3 regions of the Ruminococcus sp. RTP21358st1_G6_RTP21358_211008 genome follow, and region 3 is predicted to be linked to each of the others. Evidence: predicted binding sites of a transcription regulator. Region 3 holds the regulator's gene; each other region holds the start of a gene.
What was found. The regulator HrcA, encoded in region 3, represses chaperone genes, less so after heat shock. The targets are predictions, from matches to a motif close to TGTTAGCACTCNNNNNNNNNGAGTGCTAACA.

Region 1 (6,749 bases), on a different contig from region 3:
TGTCTCAAATGGTCTGGCAGCTGCACCACCAGCATTGGAAACCAGCATTGGAGTCTCTACTTCCATGAAGTCACGGCCAGCAAGGAAGTTTCGGATCTCTTTAATGACCTGAGAGCGCTTGATAAATACGTTCTTGCTCTCCTGGTTCATGATCAGATCTACATATCTCTGACGATAACGCATATCTGTATCTGTCAGTCCGTGGAATTTCTCCGGAAGGATCTGCAGGCTCTTTGATAAAAGAGTCATTTTCTCTGCATGAATAGAAATCTCACCGGTTCTGGTTCTAAATGCAAAACCTTCCAGACCGAAGATATCGCCGATATCAGATTTCTTAAAGTCTGCATAAGAATCTGCTCCGATAGCGTCTCTTGCAACATATACCTGAATGTTTCCCTGTAAGTCCTGGATATTGCAGAAAGAAGCTTTTCCCATGACTCTCTTGAACATCATACGTCCAGCGATTGCCACATGGAGCGGGCTGGCATCCATAATACTTCTTCTCTCTTCGTAGTCGTTCTTCTGAACTTCCTTCGCCTGCTCTTCATCAAGACCTGTTACATCCGGCTCTGTACGATCCTTCAGCAGCTCTGCTTCGTGTGCCTCATAAAGGTTCTTTACTTCCAATGAATGATGGGTCTGATTAAATTTTGTTATCTGAAATGGATCCTTGCCATTCGCCTGAAGCTCTGCCAGTTTATCACGGCGGATTTTCAGAAGCTGATTCAGATCCTGATTCTTCTGTTCTGCCACTTTTGTGCCTCCTTAAATATTACGCTGGATTTCCAGCACTTTGTACTTCATGATACCGGATGGCAGCTCTACTTCTACAATATCACCTGTGTGTGCGCCCATAAGAGCCTTTCCTACAGGAGATTCATTAGAAATCTTGCCTTCCAGGCTGTTTGCCTCTGTGGAGCCAACCAGCTTCAGTTCTATATCTTCGTCAAACTCGAAGTCATGTACTCTTACTTTACATCCTACGCTGATCTTGTCAAGATCGACTTCGTCCTCAACTACAACCTCAGCGTTCTTCAGGATTTTCTCAATTTCTTCAATACGCGCTTCGATATCTCTCTGCTCATCTTTAGCTGCATCGTACTCTGCATTCTCGGACAGGTCTCCCTGCTCTCTTGCCTCTTTGATCTTACCTGCTACTTCTTTTCTTTTTACTACCTTTAAATCATGCAGCTCTTCTTCCAGTTTTTTAAGTCCTGCATAGGTTAGTAAGTTCTTCTTTTCTTCCATTATAGCCTTACTCCCTTTCATTCCGGCGGCTTGTCGCCCCGTATCATACATTTCTTATATGCTGTTTCTCCCGGAAAATTCCATTACTATAAAAGTCCTGAACAAAAAGCTGCAGAAATATACCAACCACAGATAACATTCATTCGCCAAACAGTCCACTTTTATAATTGTTAATGCCTGCAGAAGCAGACATTTCATTACCCAAAAGGGTACAAATTCACTAGGATATTCACAGTTTCACCATTATAGCTAAATCAACAGGCATTGTCAAGACAGAAAAATAGCGAACAAATGTAAAAAAAGATGCCGCAGAACCACCATTTTCCGTGATTCTGCGGCATCTTACTTCTTAATTATGCTATTCTCTCAGAATATGCTTCTGAAAGGGGAAAAGTTATCCTTCGATGGCAATGTGTTTCTTCTCTTCCACTGCTGGTTTCGCTTCTTTCTTCGGAACAAACAGTTTCAGAATGCCATGTTTAAACTCAGCCTTAATATCCTCCTGCTGAACATCCTCGCCTACATAAAAGCTTCTGCTGCAGGCTCCTGCGTAACGCTCCCTGCGGATGTAATGACCGGATTCTTTCTCCTGCTCATCTTTGTCCAGACCTTTCTCAGCGCTGATGGTCAGGTAGCCATTCTCCAGGGAAGCCTTAATCTCATCTTTGGTAAATCCTGGAAGATCGACTACCAGCTGATAACCGTTATCCATTTCCTTAATATCAGTCTTCATAACGTGGCTGGCTCTCTTGCCATAAAGCTTCTTCTCGGTATCTTTCATTGCTTTATCATCATAATAGAATGGAAAATCATTAAAGAAATCATCAAATAAGTTCTCTCCAAAAATACTAGGCATTAACATAAGTCATCTCTCCTTTTTATATATGCTGTTTACCTTGTTTCTTGGAACTCGGGTGGTAGGGAATTCATAAAGCCTTTCGCTTTTGCTTTCTTTTTATCCCCTTCCTTTGTTCTAGTTGTAATATAGCACCTATTATTAGCACTGTCAAGAGGTGAGTGCTAATTATTTTGTGAAGATTTTGTGAACGCTACGGTCTGTGCTAGACGGATATCCACCGGACATCCAGCCCCCATCACATACTGCATAAAAAGGAACAACATATTTTTGCAACTTATCTTGCACTTTCACTGCTATCAACAAATGTATCTTCTGTTTATATATATTATTACCATGAATTTGCATTGCTCAGTCTACAATCCCCAATAACCAGTCTCTGGCATTAATACGTCGAATTCCCTCATATTGTTCTTCTGGTTCTTCATCCATTGTTAGGATAATCTTTGGATAATGATCTCGTATCGCCTGTAATGGCCTTAATTCTCTTAAAAGTGTATTTTTATCTCGTACAGTCAGTGCCACCTGGAAATATACTGTTCCCTTTTTATTCTGTGCCACAAAATCCACTTCATATGAATCGATTTTTCCAACATACACCTCATATCCTCGACGTAACAATTCCAGATAGACTATATTTTCCAGAACATGTCCTGCATCTGCCTGCCTCGAACCTAAAAGCATATACCTCATTCCAATATCAACTATATAATATTTTTCAAGAGTTTTTAAATATTGTTTTCCCTTTATATTATAACGTTTTGCCTGATATATAATATAACTCTCGCTAAAAGCCTCTAGATATTTTTCCACCGTTTTTGTATCAATTTTTCGCCCTTCTGAGGTCATCGTATCTGCAATTTTTTTTGATGACAATGGATTTCCTATATTATCAAACACAAATCTTAAGACACTCTTAAGCATCATAGTATCTGTAATTTTTTTTCTGTTTATAATATCCTTTACAACAATCGTATTATAGATTCCTTCCAGATAATCTCTGATCTCATCTGGCTGATTTTTTAATTCCAGTGTAAACGGAAATGAACTATTCTGCAAATACTCAGCATATTTGATTCCTCTGTCATTCATACTGCCAGTACTCTCCATATATTCCTTAAAAGACAACGGCAACATTTCAATCTGAATATATCTTCCTGAAATCATAGTTGCAATCTCACTGGACAACATATATGCATTGGAACCAGTCACATAAATATCTATGTTTTTTTTAATATAAAGACTGTCCAACACTTTCGGAAAATCTGTTACATTCTGAATTTCATCAAGGAAAATATATGTCATTTTTCCATCAAGCAGACGTTCCTTTAAATATTTATATAATTTCCTGTAATCTGTCAGTTCTTCATAATCAAGATCTTCAAAATTAATAGAAATAATCTGTTCTTCCTCAATCCCATGCTCTTTTAAATAATTGCGATAAATTTCCAGAAGCATAGATTTTCCACAACGTCGTACACCTGTAACAATTTTAATCAACTGCTTATCTTTCTAGGCTATCAGTTTTTCTAAATATTCTTTTCTTTCTATAATCATAATAATGCTCCTTTCTTTACTAATTATATTCCAAAAGCAACAAAAAAATCAATAGTTTTAGGATTGTAGTCCCAAAACTATTGATTTTTTTATTTTTATTGGAACAAAAATTAACTTACTAGCTGCTTCTGATAATTTACTGATGGCAATAGATCTTGCAGATGGCATTACTTTCCACAGCACTCCACAATGGCCTTTTCCACATCTTCTATCTGGAATGGTTTTGCCAGATGTGCGGTCATGCCGGCTGCGAGACATCTTTTTGCATCTTCCTCAAATGCATTTGCAGTCATTGCAATGATCGGAACTGTTTTTGCATCCGCCCTGTCCATAGCACGTATGGCTTTTGTTGCTGCGATACCATCCATAACAGGCATCATGACATCCATCAATATGGCATCAAAGGTTCCCGGAGAATTACTTTCAAAGTACTCCACCGCCTGTCTGCCGTTTTTTGCAACTGTAACCTTCGCACCGTCATCAGTCAGCAACATTTCTATGATTTCAGCATTAAGCTCATTATCCTCGGCTGCCAACAGATGCAATCCACGAATATTATATTTCTCTGCAATTTCCTCATCCTTTTTCTGTTTCTCTGCAATCTCAAAAGGAATGGTAATGACAAACACAGATCCAACTCCCACCTGACTTGTCACTTCAATACTTCCATGCATCTGCTCAATCAATCCCCTGGCAATCGCCATTCCCAGACCAGTTCCCTGATAAACACTACGGGCATCTGTTTTTTCCTGTGAGAACGGATCAAAAATGCGGCTTAGGAACTCTGCACTCATCCCTATACCTGTATCAGAAATTGTCCATCTGTATGTACAGATCCCATCCTGTACATCTACAGCCTCCATTACCGTGGTAATCTTTCCTCCCGGCCGGTTATACTTAATGCAGTTTCCATAGATATTCAGAAAAATCTGGCGAAGATGCAGTGAGCTTCCATAGACATAAGGATAGGGAATATCCTCCTTATTTTTCTCATAAATCCACTGAATATCCTCATCTGCTGCCCTGTGTGTGATAATGCTCTCAATCTCATAGACCAGATCTTTAAGACAGATATATTCATGAGTCAAAACAATATGACCTTCCTCTATTTTGCTCATCTGCAGAACATCATTAATAAGGGAAAGTAAATAATCCGCTGCTATCTTCATCTTTTTATGATTTTCCCGTATCAGTGCTTTATCCTCAAAATGGGTCTCATCAATCTTTAACAGACCAATAATACCATTCAAAGGTGTCCTGATATCATGGCTCATACGGCTTAGGAAATTCGTTTTCGCCCTGCTCTCGGCACGCATTTCATTAAATGCAGCCTGAAGGCGTGCCTGTTCCTGCTCATCCCGTTCATGTCTCTGTGTGGTATCCTGCAACAGAATGATTGCATAAATCATAGGGATCTCAGCAAGAATTTCTGTATCAAACACCACCATTCTGGTCATAAGAACTGTTTTCTGTACCCAGCGGATACTTCCATCATCTTCGCGGGCACAATACTCCACAGACATATTTGTTTCTCCGTTCTCAAACCTCTTACGAAGCTTTTCACAATTATCTGTCATACAGTAACCGGCAATTGTTTCCTGGGTGATTTTTTTCTCATATTCCCAGCAGTAATCCTGATAAGAACATGGAAGTGAATAATCCATAAAAAGTTCCCGGCTCTTCTGTTCTTTTCCATTCAGTACAATCCTTCTTTCCAGAACATCTTTTGTCAGATTTACTGTATAGATCACATCTGACAATTCCAGAAGCGCATCCACATAGCTGTCATTTTCCAGGATAGACTGTTTCAGCTGTTCATAATAAAGCTGCAGCTGCTCTTTTGCCCCTGTCTGACCTTCTGAAGTCTTTCGGATGGTTTCAAATGCCAGGAGAAAATGATGCAGCTTTTTGTCCTCATCCCAGTCCACAGGAATCAGTGTCAGGCGGTTATATGCCCCCTGTTTCCCGATATTATACTCATATTCCAGCACATCTTTCTTCGTATGCATTTTCTTTTGAAGTTCCGAAATCTGCAGCCCTTCGCGAATATCTGCCTGACAAGACTTTTCAATCTGTTCCTCTATGATCTGTTCCACTGCACCGGAATATGCACCATCAGAGGCCAGGAAAAAATTTTCACTGGAACGAATCGCCCGATAGGTATCCATCCCGGCATCACAATACAGACAATCTGAGAAATTACTGCCGTGCTGATTAAGCAGCTTTAACAGCTGATATCCCTGATTCTTTTCTGCTGCAGCCTCTTCCCTTTTTACATGATTCTTATTGATATACATGTTTTTGTCTGCGCAGTTAAACAGCTCCCTCATTGTACTTCCGGGAAAATCACAGGCCAGTGCAAAACCTACCGCATAGCTTAGCTGAGTATCCGGATACACTCTGGATTCCTCTGCCATATCTCTGCGCACCTTTTCAAGGCACTGTGTCATCTGTTCCCTGTCCAGTCCATGGGTAACTACAAGAAACTCATCTCCACCTGCTCTTCCCACAAACTGCTCTGCTGGTATGGAAGCCCGCAGGCAGATAGCAAATCTACGGATATAGGCATCACCGGCTTCATGTCCTCTGCTGTCATTAATACGCCGGAGATTATTAAGGTCAAAACTGCAGACACCGGTATCTGCATCCGTTTCTTCCTCACTCAGTAATTCTTCACATTTATTTTTGTTCGGAAGTCCTGTCGCATCATCCAGATATACTTTTCGCTGCAACAGACGGTTCATTGCAGCATACTGTATTGCTTTTATAAACTCATATCCGATCAGCAGCATCAACACAACAATATCTGCTGTGATATATTTTTCAAGCAATGATAAGGATGTGGCTTTTTTCTGCGAATATTTTTCGGCCAGACCTGTTGCTTCATCACAGATTACAAAGAAATCCTCACTTCTGGATATAATATCTGTTTTTTCATATCCTTCAGACCGCCCCAAACAGATTTCTTTATACAGATCAGAAAATCCCTCGTCCAGTTCCTGCATTTTATTCTGAAAATCCGTATCATTCAGATATACCAGATTCAGTTTCGTATTTCCATTGCGCAGACCATCAATGAAAGACCTTA
Region 2 (6,749 bases), on a different contig from region 3:
TAACTTTTACACGGAGCATAAATGGGGAAAGGCCAGTAATTATACGTTGTGTCTGAACAGTTCACAGCTTGGATATGACAGATGTGAGAAGATCATTATGGAATGCATTAAATAACAGGAGGTGTATACTGTTTACTACAAATTGCTGTTGGTTCCAGGGCAGGAATATTAGACGAAATAGTCAGTGAGGTTTCTATGGCGATTTCCATTTTTCGCTATGGATGGAAAAATATGGATTCTTCTGAAACTGAGACATAATAACAAAAACTGGTTGATAAACCAGATAAAAGTGATATACTGAATGCAGAAAAGAAACCGTGTGGGATTCCAATTTTGTTTCACACGGTTTTTTAGAAAATATGAGTTAGATGCAACTAATATGCATGATAATAATTTATTGGGAAATGTAAAATAGTACAGATTTCTATGAGAATATTGATTTATGGTGCAGGTGTGATTGGAGAAAAAAGCATGAAAAACGAAGAATACAAAAAATTATCAATCAACGAGTTTACAAAAGCAGCAGGAAGATATGAAAGTAACCATGCTGGTATTTACGAAATGTGCAAGAAGGATTATCCGGATATTCTGGAAGAATTAGAGAAGGAGCCATTTAGAGATTTATTGGATGCAGGCTGCGGACCTGCTCCGATGATTTCTTTATTATCAGAAAAATATCCAGACCGGCATTATACAGGACTGGATCTGACTCCTGCGATGATTGAACAGGCAAAAAAGAAAGATATTCCAAATGCAATATTTGTTGTGGGAGACTGTGAGAATTTTCCTTTTGAAAACGATTCATTTGATGCAATTATTTGTTCTATGAGTTTCCATCATTATCCGGATCCACAGGCATTTTTTGACAGTGTGAAAAGATGTCTTCGCCCAAATGGAAGATTGATTCTGCGAGATGTGACTAGTGACAATAAAGTATTGGTATGGCTGATGAATACACTGGAAATGCCTCTGGCAAATATATGCGGACACGGAGATGTCCGGGTTCCAACAAGAGATATGGTCATGAAGTGCTGCAGAAAAGCAGGGTTAGAAGTAGAAAAATTTGAAACCCGTAAAGGTATGAGGATGCATTGTGTTGTGAGAAAATCTATGGGAGAAGGCGACAGGCAATGAAAGAAAAAGTGAATGTGACAGGTGTGCCAGAAACGATGGTACAGACTTTGTATGCAAGAGCAAAAGAAACAAAAAAGCAAAATGCCAAAATCAAGGATGAGATTGCAGTAGAACTTGTGGAGAAGCTGGACTATAACTTTTCCAAAGCAGATAAGGATAAAGCCATGAATTATGGCGTAATTGCGAGAACAATCGTATTAGACCGGATGGTTAAGCAATATCTGGAGAAGCATGCAAATACAGTTGTTATAAATATTGCATGTGGACTGGATACCAGATGTTATCGGATGGAGAGAAAATATCTGCACTGGTACAATGTGGATCTGTCAGAAACGATGAAGATAAGGAGTCAGTTCCTTACCGAAACTGGTCCGGTATATCAGATTGCAAAGTCTGCAATGGATGAATCCTATGTAGATGATATCGATTATCATGGTGAGAATGTTCTGGTAATAATCGAAGGTCTTACAATGTATTTGTGTGAAAAGGATATTAGAAAAATGTTTTCTATTATTGAGAAATCATTCCAGAAGGTAACCGTAATGGTTGAAACCATGTCCCCTTTTGTTATAAAACATGTGAAAGAAAAATCTATAGAGGGGAGCAATGCAAAATTCACATGGGGAGTTAAGAATGGAAAGGAACTGCAAAGAATCATACCGGCATTTTCTGTTCGACAGGAAGTCAGTCTGATTGAAGGAATGAAAGAGCTTATGCCGATTTATCATGTGATAGGAAAGTTTCCAATCGTTCGGAACATCTCAAATAAAATAATAGTTATGGAGAAACGTGGCTGATATTATACAAGCAGGAGATGATACAGATGATGAAAAGACATTTTGATGTGGAATCAGATGGATTTTATGGTGCATACTGGAAATGCAAAACAGGTTCAGACTGTGCAATGATTGCAATGATCGGGGATGATCCGGAGGATTATCTGGCGCGTACATCCGTGAAATGGTTACATAAACTCGGTGTGAATGTGATGACAATGTCACCTGGAAAAAAGGATTATGGACATTTGGTACAGGGCGGAACAAAACGAAAATCAAATTGGAAAATTATAAGGTAGGAGGACAGCGTGGATACAGACAAAATAATACAAGATTTAAACCGCTATTTTGCATGGCTCGTAGCGTTCACACAATCTCCACAAAATAATTAGCACTCACCTCTTGACAGTGCTAACAATCGGTGCTATATTAATAACCGTAATAAGGAAATCATTATAAATGTTTATAAATGCGCAGCCCCTGCGAGTTACTTTTTTAAAGAGCCGCGGAAGCTGCGCTTTATATTAATATCAGCTGAAGGAGGAGAGCCTATGAACATCAGCAAATTTACGCAGAAATCCGTACAGGCTGTTCAGGATCTGGAGAAGGTTGCTTACGAATATGGCAACCAGGAAATCGAACAGGAGCATCTGTTATATACCCTCCTAACACAGGAAGACAGCCTGATTCTCAAACTGATTGAGAAGATGGAAATAAATAAAGAATATTTTCTGAACACAGTGAAGAACGCTCTGGATGCAAAAGTCAAAGTATCTGGCGGCGAACTCCGGTTTGGACAATATCTGAATAAGGCACTTGTAAATGCAGAAGACGAAGCTAAGGCAATGGGAGATGAATACGTATCCGTAGAGCATCTTTTCCTGGCCCTGCTGAAATATCCAAGCCCTAGTATGAAGAAAATCTGGAGCGAATTTGGCATTACCAAAGAGCGTTTCCTGCAGGCACTTTCCACAGTACGTGGAAACCAGCGTGTAGTAAGCGACAATCCGGAAGCCACCTATGATACTTTAAATAAATATGGCGAAGATCTTGTGGAAAAGGCAAGAAGCCAGAAACTGGATCCGGTAATCGGACGTGACAGTGAGATCCGGAATGTGATCCGTATTCTTTCTCGTAAGACCAAGAACAATCCGGTTCTCATCGGTGAGCCCGGTGTTGGTAAAACAGCCGCTGTGGAAGGTCTTGCACAGCGAATTGTAGCAGGAGATGTTCCGGAAGCACTGAAGGATAAGAAAATTTTTGCCTTGGATATGGGCGCACTGGTAGCAGGTGCCAAATACCGTGGTGAATTTGAGGAACGTCTGAAAGCAGTTCTGGAAGAGGTGAAAAAGAGCGAAGGTCAGATCATCCTGTTTATTGATGAGCTTCATCTGATCGTAGGTGCAGGTAAGACGGATGGCGCAATGGATGCCAGCAACATGCTGAAACCAATGCTTGCCCGTGGTGAGCTTCACTGCATCGGTGCTACCACACTGGATGAGTATCGTCAGTATATTGAGAAAGACGCTGCCCTGGAACGTCGTTTCCAGCCGGTTATGGTGGATGAGCCAACTGTGGAAGATACCATTTCTATCCTTCGTGGCCTGAGAGAACGTTACGAAGTATTCCATGGTGTTAAAATCACAGATAGCGCACTTGTTGCAGCTGCAACACTTTCACATCGTTATATTACAGACCGTTTTCTTCCGGATAAGGCAATTGACCTGGTAGATGAGGCCTGTGCCCTGATCAAGACAGAGCTGGATTCCATGCCGACAGAGCTGGATGAGCAGCGCCGTAAAATCGATCAGATGAAAATGGAAGAGCTGTCTCTGAAGAAGGAGACCGATAATTTAAGTAAAGAGCGTCTGGAAGAGCTTCAGAAGGAGCTTGCGGAAATGCAGGATTCTTTCAACACCCAGAAGGCTCAGTGGGAGAACGAGAAACATTCTGTAGAGAAGCTTCAGAAGCTTCGTGAACAGATTGAGGATATGAACAAACAGATCCAGATCGCAAGACAGAACTATGATCTGGAGAAAGCTTCCGAATTGCAGTATGGCGAGCTGCCGAAATTACAGCAGCAGCTGGAAATCGAAGAGCGCAATACAAAAGAGAGCGACAGAAGCCTTGTCCACGAAGTAGTAACAGACGATGAGATCGCAAGGATCATTTCCCGTTGGACCGGCATTCCGGTAGCAAGGCTGACAGAGGGAGAGCGTGCCAAACTGCTTCATCTGGAAGATGAGCTCCACAAACGTGTTATCGGTCAGGACGAGGGTGTACGCCGTGTAACCGATGCCATCCTTCGCTCCAAAGCAGGAATCAAAGATCCGACCAAACCAATCGGTTCTTTCCTGTTCCTTGGACCAACCGGTGTTGGTAAAACAGAGCTTGCCAAAACCCTTGCACAGACTCTTTTCGATGATGAGCAGAATATGGTTCGTATCGACATGAGCGAGTACATGGAGAAATACTCTGTATCCAGACTGATCGGAGCTCCTCCGGGATATGTTGGATACGAGGAAGGCGGACAGCTTACAGAGGCTGTTCGTCGGAAACCGTACAGCGTTGTACTTTTCGATGAGATTGAGAAGGCACATCCAGATGTATTCAATGTACTTCTGCAGGTACTGGATGATGGTCGTATTACCGATTCCCAGGGACGTACTGTAGACTTCAAGAATACAATTCTGATCATGACCTCCAATATCGGATCTCCTTATCTGCTGGATGGTATTGATGAAAATGGAGAAATCAAGGAAGAAGCACAGAAAGAGGTTATGGATGATCTGCGCGGACATTTCCGTCCGGAATTCCTGAACCGTCTGGATGAGATCATTCTGTTTAAGCCATTGACAAAAGATAATATTGGTAGTATCGTTGATCTGATGGTAAAAGAGCTGAATGACCGGCTTGCCGACCAGGAGCTTTCCCTTGAACTGACAGATGCAGCCAAGAAGGATGTCATTGACAATGGTTACGATCCTGTCTACGGTGCAAGACCTCTGAAGCGTTATCTTCAGAAATATGTAGAGACACTGACTGCCAGAAAAATCCTTTCAGGCGAAGTCCATACCGGCGATACACTGGTACTGGATGTGGAGAATGGAGAGTATGTGGTTAAAGTGAAGTAAAGGTTACTGTTCACTGGTAACGTTCCGCGAGGCGTTTTTTGTGAACAAAGTTCACAGAAAACCCGAGAATTGCGGCGCGAAATCATGCGAATGCATGATTTCTGTGCATCGCGAAGCGCGTTACTGTGAACGGAGTGAACAGTAACAAGTAAAGGAAAAGAAAAGGAGTCCAAGTCTTATGATACCAAAAGATCCTATGATTTTGCTTAGTTATGTAAATACCCAGCTTCGGGATTATTACGATTCTCTGGAAGCACTGTGTACCTGCCGCGGACTGAACAGGGAATCTCTGTTGGATAAGATGGATTCCATCGACTACCACTACGACGAAGAGACCAACCAGTTTATTTGAAATCACAATATTCAATAATTTAATACCGCTTGTCAAAGCTGTGAAAACCGCTTGGCAGGCGGTATTTTTTTGTAACAGGAAATTCCTGTTACGCATTACATAAAAAGCCTGCCGGGCAGGATTGCACTGCGGCGGAAGGGGTGTTGTCGCTCCAGGCGACCCGCCGCAAATGGAGAATCCTGCAAGCAGGATTCTTTTTACCATGAAAATTCCGGACAACAGATAATGTGGTCTTATACATAATAATTAGCCGACAAAATAAATACATATTTTAAATTCAATAAATTTAAGACACAAATCTAAAAAAAATATAAACTGCACAAAAAACACTTGCGTTTCTTGTGGAAAAGTGTAAACTATAAAATTAGTCGGCTAACTAATATGAGAAAGCTGAACAGGAACTTGAAACTGTAATACACACTCCAAAGCTTGTATCTCAGTTTCAGACAGCAAGTGAGGTGAGAATTTGGAAAACAACAATGAGAAAAGCATTCAACGTCTGATTATGGAAATCAGCCGCATGTATATGGAAAAATGCTTTGGTAAACTTAAAAGTCTGGGAATCCATCCAAGACAAATGCCGATTCTGGCTGTTCTGTGGAAAGAAGACGGATGTAGCCAGAAAGAACTGGCCAGCCAGTTAGGCGTGAAGCCGCCTACTGTTACCGTAAGTATCCAACGCCTGGAAAAAATCGGTATTATAGTTCGAAAACAGGATGAAAAAGATCAACGCATAAGCCGGATTTATCTTACAGAAGAAGGAAAAGCAATAATTAATGAAGGTATGCGCATGGCAAAGGAAGGAGAAAAACAGGTTCTGAACGGATTTTCCGAAAGTGAGTTATGTCTGATGAAACGATTCTGCATACAGATCAAGGAAAATATTGCGGCAATGCCAGCACCAGAGTTTTCACCGGAAGAAATGTGCATGGGACATTTTTGCCATAATAAAAAGTAGCACAGGAAACTGAAAAACAAAGCAAAAGGCAGAAAAGCCCGGATGTTTTGAAAAAATGTAGAAAGGACAACCCAAGCATGATTAAATTAATGAAGTATCTGAAAAAATCAGCAGGCTATATCGTCCTGATCATTGGACTGCTGTTTTTGCAGGCATACTGTGATCTGTCCTTGCCGGATTACACCTCCAAGGTAATTAACGTAGGGATCCAGCAGGGGGGAATACCAGATGGTGTTCCGGAAAAAATGCGTCAGAGCACAATGGAAAATCTGCAGATTTTTATGGACGAAGACACACAGAAAGAAGTTCAGGACTCTTATGTCCTGGATGGAGACACATATGAACTGAAAGATGGCATTACAGGGGATAAACGTGAGGAATTAAACGATCTTCTG
Region 3 (6,749 bases):
GTGGTGGCTACTCTTGGCTGTATTTTACCCTCCTGTATAATTGTAACCCTGCTGGCATATATTTACACGAAATACCGGAAAATGTCCCTTCTCCAGGGAACTCTTACATCCCTTCGCCCGGCGGTTGTGGCCATGATCGCCAAGGCAGGAGTCACCATTTTAGTATCATCCTTTTTTATAAATGGTGCACTGGAACTGTTTCGGGAAAACATATGCATTCGAATGGTGGTGTTCTTTACTGCCGCACTGGTGCTTTTAAGAAAATTTAAAATGAATCCCATTCTGGTGATGGTTTTGTGCGGTGTGGCAAATATGTTGTTTTGCGCGGCTGTCGGAAGCTGACTGGAAAATATATGCCAGCTGACTTTCGTATATGGTGCTGCCGCAGGTAGGCTGCACCTGTGTTTAGAAGAAAAAATAAGGGGGATAACAGATTGAACATATGTGTATATGGCGCTTCAAGTGCACTGCTTAAAAACATTTATTATGAAAAAACAGAAGAGCTTGGAAGAGCAATGGGAAAAAGAGGTCACGGTCTGGTGTTTGGCGGCGGAGCTACCGGAATGATGGGAGCAGCAGCCAGAGGCGTGGCAGCAGAAAATGGTTACATACTTGGAATTGCTCCCCGATTTTTTGACCAGCCTGGAGTTCTGTATGAGAAATGCACGGAATTTATTTTCACAGAGAATATGAGAGAGCGCAAAAAACTTCTGGAAGAAAAATCAGATGCTACGATCGTAGCACCTGGCGGAATTGGTACTTACGAGGAATTTTTTGAGATTTTTACCTTGAAAAGCCTGAAACGTATTGACCGCCCAATTGTGCTGTATAACATTGACGGATATTATGACAGGATGAAAGCATTGCTGGAGTACACAGCAGAGGAGAAATTCATGGATTTTTCCGTGCTGGATCTGGTAGTTTTTCTGGATGAGCCGGCGGCAGTTCTTGACTATCTGGAAAATTATAAAAAATAGAGGCTGCTATTCAGCAGGTACTGTTTTGTGAAACATATAACTGTGAAGGTACTGAACAGTTACAAAATGGACATATCGCCTATGTGCGGTATTAGTATACAGGAAAGAAGATGCCAGGGGGAATTTTCTCAAGGCATCTTTTTCATTTATGCGGCAGCAAACATAAGACTGCGTTGGCAGATACCTGGTAGTATCTTTGTTACCCCAAAAGGTATTGCAGTAAGGAGAATTTAGCCGGAATGGTAAAGTATAGGGTAAAAACTATCAAAAAAGATGAAAAAAATTTGTAAAAAATATTGACAAAAGGAATACTGAGGTGTATCTTAAGAACATAGATGTTAGCACTCCTAAATAATGAGTGCTAACAAAAGGAATTCGAAGAAGCCAGACGGAAATCAGAATCAGGTTTGACCGTCTGCTTTTCAGGAAGGAGCAGATATTTCATGGATGAAGTATTAGATGAGCGCAAACGGAAAATACTGAAAGCAATCATCAAAACTTATATGGAAACAGGCGAGCCTGTAGGTTCCAGAACTATTTCCAAGTATCCGGATCTGAATGTCAGCTCTGCTACCATCCGAAATGAGATGTCCGACCTGACAGATATGGGCTACATCGTACAGCCCCACACCTCAGCCGGAAGAATTCCATCAGATAAAGGCTATCGCCTTTATGTAGATGAGCTTACCAGGGAGAAGGAAGCCGAGATCGCAGAAATCCGTGATCTGATGATTGAGAAATCAGATAAGATGGATAAGGTGCTTAAGCAGGTGGCGAAGGTTCTTGCCACGAATACCAATTATGCGGCTATGGTTGCGGTTCCCCAGTATAAGGGAAGCACCCTGAAGTTCATTCAGCTTTCACGAGTCAATGAGCGGCAGCTGATTGCCGTAGTTGTATGTGAGGGTAATGTCATTCGGAACCAGATCATTAATATTGATGAGGAGATGGATGACCAGACGATCCTGAAGCTGAATCTTCTTCTTAACACGAACCTGAACGGCGTACCCATCCAGGATATTAATCTGGGCATGATCGCCAGATTGAAAGAACAGGCGGGTAGCCACAGCGGTGTGGTTGCAGATGTGCTGGACGCAGTTGCAGCTACGATTCACGTGGACGAAGAAGATATGAAAGTATATACATCGGGAGCGACCAACATATTTAAGTATCCAGAGCTTGCAGATACATCCAGAGCCAGTGAGCTGATTTCCACTTTCGAGGATAAGCAGGAACTTGCGGATATGGTCCGTGAGGAAATGGGAGATCCGGAGAACACAGGAGTTCAGGTATACATCGGGGATGAAGTTCCGGTACGTACCATGAAAGACTGCAGTGTGGTCACAGCTACTTACGAGCTGGGAGATGGAATGCGTGGAACTATTGGAATTATCGGTCCCAAGCGAATGGATTACGAGAATGTAGTGGACAGCTTAAAGAAATTAAAAGTCCAGCTTGACGAAATGGTAAATAAGAAAACCTAGAAAGGCGGTTGAAAGCGTGTCAGAAGAAATGAATAAAGAAGCCGAAGTACAGGAAGAAGCAGTTGACATTCCGGTAACAGACGGAAGCGAAGAAGAGGCAGCAGATACAGCCCAGACAGCAGAAGAGGAGACTTCCGAAGAGCCTGCACAGACAGAAGAAACTGAGCAGCCAGATCAGGAAGCAGAATCTCAGAAGGAACCGGAAACCAAGACAAAAACTTCTTTCTTCGGCAAGAAGAAAAAAGAGAAAGATAAATTTGAACAGCAGGTCGAGGAGCTTACAGACAGACTGAAGCGCAGCATGGCTGAATTCGATAACTACCGTAAAAGAACGGAGAAGGAGAAATCCAGCATGTACATCATCGGTGCCAGGGACATCGTTGAAAAAATGCTTCCGATCGTGGATAACTTCGAAAGAGGTCTTGCACAGGCACCGGAGGATGATCCATTTGCAGAAGGCATGAAGATGATCTATAAGCAGATGATGACAGCCTTTGATGAGATGGGCGTGAAGCCAATCGAAGCTGTAGGCAAGGAATTTGATCCGAATCTGCATAATGCAGTGATGCATGTGGAGGACGAATCCGTTGGCGAGAACATCGTCGTAGAGGAATTCCAGAAGGGATATACTTACAAGGATTTCGTTGTAAGACACAGTATGGTAAAAGTTGCTAATTGACAGAGAGCAGCTTGGAGAATCAAACTTCATCGACATTTTCTAAAAACAAAGTATAAATGTTACTGTTCGTGTAATGGACAGCAACCATGAATTTTTAAACAGGAGGAAAATTATCATGGGAAAAATCATTGGTATTGACTTAGGCACAACAAACAGCTGTGTAGCTGTTATGGAAGGTGGACAGCCAACCGTTATCGCAAATACAGAAGGATCCAGAACAACACCATCTGTTGTAGCATTCACAAAGACAGGTGAGCGTCTGGTAGGTGAGCCTGCAAAACGTCAGGCAGTAACAAACGCAGAGAAAACAATCTCTTCCATCAAGAGAGAGATGGGTACAGATTACCGTGTAACAATCGACGATAAGAAATATTCCCCACAGGAAATTTCTGCTATGATTCTTCAGAAACTGAAAAAAGACGCTGAAGGATACCTTGGAGAGTCTGTTACAGAAGCAGTTATCACTGTTCCGGCATATTTCAATGATGCTCAGCGTCAGGCAACCAAGGATGCTGGTAAGATTGCAGGTCTTGATGTAAAACGTATCATTAACGAGCCTACAGCTGCAGCTCTTGCATATGGTCTTGACAATGAGAAAGAGCAGAAGATCATGGTTTATGACCTTGGTGGTGGTACATTCGATGTTTCCATTATTGAGATTGGTGATGGAGTTATCGAAGTTCTGGCAACAGCTGGTAACAACCGTCTTGGTGGTGATGACTTTGACCAGAGAATTACAGACTATATGCTTTCTGAGTTCAAGAGAACAGAGGGCGTTGACTTAAGCAACGATAAGATGGCTCTTCAGAGACTGAAAGAAGCTGCTGAGAAAGCTAAGAAAGAGCTTTCTTCCGCAACAACAACCAATATCAACCTGCCATTCATCACAGCAACAGCTGAAGGACCGAAGCATTTTGATATGAACCTTACAAGAGCTAAATTTGACGAACTTACACACGATCTTGTTGAGAAAACAGCAGAGCCGGTTCGCCGTGCACTTTCTGATGCAGGTCTTACTGCTTCTGATCTTGGACAGGTGCTTCTGGTTGGTGGTTCCACACGTATCCCGGCTGTACAGGATAAAGTAAGACAGTTAACTGGCAAAGAGCCAAGCAAGGCCCTGAACCCAGATGAGTGTGTTGCACTTGGTGCTTCTATCCAGGGTGGTAAGCTTTCAGGTGAGGCTGGTGCAGGTGACATCCTTCTTCTTGATGTTACTCCACTTTCCCTGTCTATCGAGACAATGGGTGGTATTGCAACACGTCTGATCGAGAGAAATACAACAATCCCGACCAAGAAGAGCCAGATTTTCTCCACAGCAGCTGATAATCAGACCGCTGTAGATATCAATGTATTACAGGGTGAGCGTCAGTTCGCGAAAGACAATAAGTCCCTTGGACAGTTCCGTCTGGATGGAATCCCGCCAGCACGTCGTGGTGTTCCGCAGATTGAGGTTACATTCGATATCGATGCCAACGGTATTGTAAATGTATCTGCTAAGGATCTTGGAACAGGTAAAGAGCAGCATATTACAATCACAGCTGGTTCTAACATGTCCGAGTCTGATATTGACAAGGCTGTTAAAGAAGCTGCTGAGTTCGAAGCTCAGGATAAGAAACGTAAAGAGGCAATTGATACAAAGAACAATGCAGACTCCATGGTATTCCAGGTTGAGAATGCACTGAAAGAAGCAGGTGATAAACTGGATGCAAATGACAAAGCTTCCGTAGAGGCTGACTTAAATGCATTAAAAGATATTCTTGCTAAATATGCAAATACAGATGAGATCGGAGATGCTCAGGTCGCTGAGATCAAAGCTGCTCAGGAGAAGATGATGGAAAGTGCTCAGAAGCTTTTCGCAAAGATGTATGAAGCACAGAACCCACAGGGCGGTGCTGGTCAGGCAGGCCCGGGACCGGACATGGGAGGAGCTTCCCAGGGAGGTAACGAGGCAGGTTACGGCGATGATGTTGTAGATGCTGACTACAAAGAGGTTTAATTGAATAATAAGTTCCAATATTTCGGAACATGAAACTACAGCCCGGTCATGATTCATGACCGGGCAGTGGTGGTGAAAGACATATTACAGGAAATGCGCCGCTGGCGTCTTCCATAAGATAACCAAATACAAAAAGTTAGGAAAAGAAAGAAATCATGGCTGATAAAAGAGATTACTATGAAGTCTTAGGCGTTGATAAGAGCGCCGATGACGCTACATTAAAAAAAGCATATCGTCAGCTTGCCAAGAAGTATCATCCCGACGTAAATCCGGGAGATAAGGAAGCTGAAGCGAAATTCAAAGAGGCAACAGAGGCTTACAGCGTCTTAAGTGACCCGGACAAGAGAAGACAGTATGATCAGTTTGGTCATGCCGCTTTTGAAAACGGCGGCGGTGGCGGAGCAGGCGGTTTCGGCGGCTTTGATTTCTCCGGCGCAGACATGGGTGATATCTTCGGAGATATTTTCGGAGATCTGTTTGGAGGCGGCGGAAGCCGCAGACGTGCCAATAATGGACCTATGAAGGGTGCAAACCTGCGTGCACGCGTGAACATCACCTTCGAGGATGCTGTATTTGGCTGTGAGAAAGAACTTGAGATTACTCTGAAAGATGAATGTACTTCCTGTCACGGTTCCGGCGCTAAGGCTGGTACCTCACCGGTTACCTGTCCGAAATGTAATGGTGAAGGACAGATTGTTTACACCCAGCAGTCCATGTTTGGCATGGTTCGTAACGTTCAGGTGTGTCCGGATTGTCATGGTACAGGTAAGATCATCAAAGATAAATGCCCGGATTGCCGTGGTACCGGATACATTTCTAATCGCAAGAAAATTAAGGTATCTATTCCGGCTGGTATTGACAATGGTCAGAGTATCCGTATCCGTGATAAAGGTGAGCCTGGCACAAATGGGGGTCCGAGAGGCGATCTGCTGGTAGAAGTAAATGTAGCACGCCATCCGATTTTCCAGAGACAGGATATGAATATTTACTCTACTGCACCGATTACTTATGCACAGGCAGCGCTTGGAGGCGAAGTCAAACTGAATACAGTAGATGGAGAAGTTCTCTATGAAGTGAAACCAGGAACTCAGACAGATACCAGAATCCGTCTGAAGGGCAAAGGTGTTCCGTCCCTTCGAAACAAGAATGTTCGTGGTGATCACTACGTAACTCTGGTTGTTCAGGTACCAACCAACCTGAATGAGGACGCGAAAGAAGCTCTCCGCAAATTTGACGAGGCATGCGGCAATCGTCCTGCAGGCAGTGCCGGCGATAGCACAGAAAAGTCCGAAAAGAAGAAAAAAAGCTTCATGGACAAATTAAAAGAGACCTTTGAAGAGTAAAAAATCAGTTTTTCCATAAAAGAATAAAGAAAAGGGGAGATATCCTCTTTTCTTTTTTTGTTACTTATTGTATATTAAAGGATAGCCGCAACGTTACTGTCCGTGCTGCTGGTCAGAAAATGAGCAGTAACATCGCAAGAGTCCGGAAAGGAGTTTTGCCTTGAAAACAAAGAAAAGAGATTTGTTAAACCGATATATTCCCCTGTGGTCTATTGTACCTCTTGTGACCATCATGGCAGTGAATTGTCTGATTTACTGGGGAAGCAG

Region 1: AB5Z12_RS00285 (Hsp20/alpha crystallin family protein) is a predicted target of HrcA. The motif match lies at 2,244-2,274, and genes of this name have one in related genera.
Region 2: clpB (ATP-dependent chaperone ClpB) is a predicted target of HrcA. The motif match lies at 2,297-2,327, and genes of this name have one in related genera.

The regions. Positions count from the first base shown of each region.
Region 1 is NZ_JBDGDM010000001.1:59,406-66,154, forward strand. Features, by position in the region: gene lysS (lysine--tRNA ligase) at 1-753, opposite strand, end outside; gene greA (transcription elongation factor GreA) at 766-1,248, opposite strand; gene AB5Z12_RS00285 (Hsp20/alpha crystallin family protein) at 1,643-2,110, opposite strand; gene AB5Z12_RS00290 (ATP-binding protein) at 2,456-3,604, opposite strand; gene AB5Z12_RS00295 (response regulator) at 3,829-6,749, opposite strand, start outside.
Region 2 is NZ_JBDGDM010000055.1:20,905-27,653, reverse strand. Features, by position in the region: gene AB5Z12_RS17540 (AAA family ATPase) at 1-115, shown strand, start outside; gene AB5Z12_RS17535 (class I SAM-dependent methyltransferase) at 472-1,134, shown strand; gene AB5Z12_RS17530 (class I SAM-dependent methyltransferase) at 1,131-1,931, shown strand; gene AB5Z12_RS17525 (hypothetical protein) at 1,958-2,209, shown strand; gene clpB (ATP-dependent chaperone ClpB) at 2,462-5,044, shown strand; gene AB5Z12_RS17515 (DUF4250 domain-containing protein) at 5,223-5,396, shown strand; gene AB5Z12_RS17510 (MarR family winged helix-turn-helix transcriptional regulator) at 5,863-6,354, shown strand; gene AB5Z12_RS17505 (ABC transporter ATP-binding protein) at 6,432-6,749, shown strand, end outside.
Region 3 is NZ_JBDGDM010000010.1:31,699-38,447, reverse strand. Features, by position in the region: gene AB5Z12_RS05605 (chromate transporter) at 1-342, shown strand, start outside; gene AB5Z12_RS05600 (TIGR00730 family Rossman fold protein) at 435-977, shown strand; gene hrcA (heat-inducible transcriptional repressor HrcA) at 1,421-2,461, shown strand; gene grpE (nucleotide exchange factor GrpE) at 2,478-3,140, shown strand; gene dnaK (molecular chaperone DnaK) at 3,256-5,139, shown strand; gene dnaJ (molecular chaperone DnaJ) at 5,295-6,482, shown strand; gene AB5Z12_RS05575 (phosphatase PAP2 family protein) at 6,643-6,749, shown strand, end outside.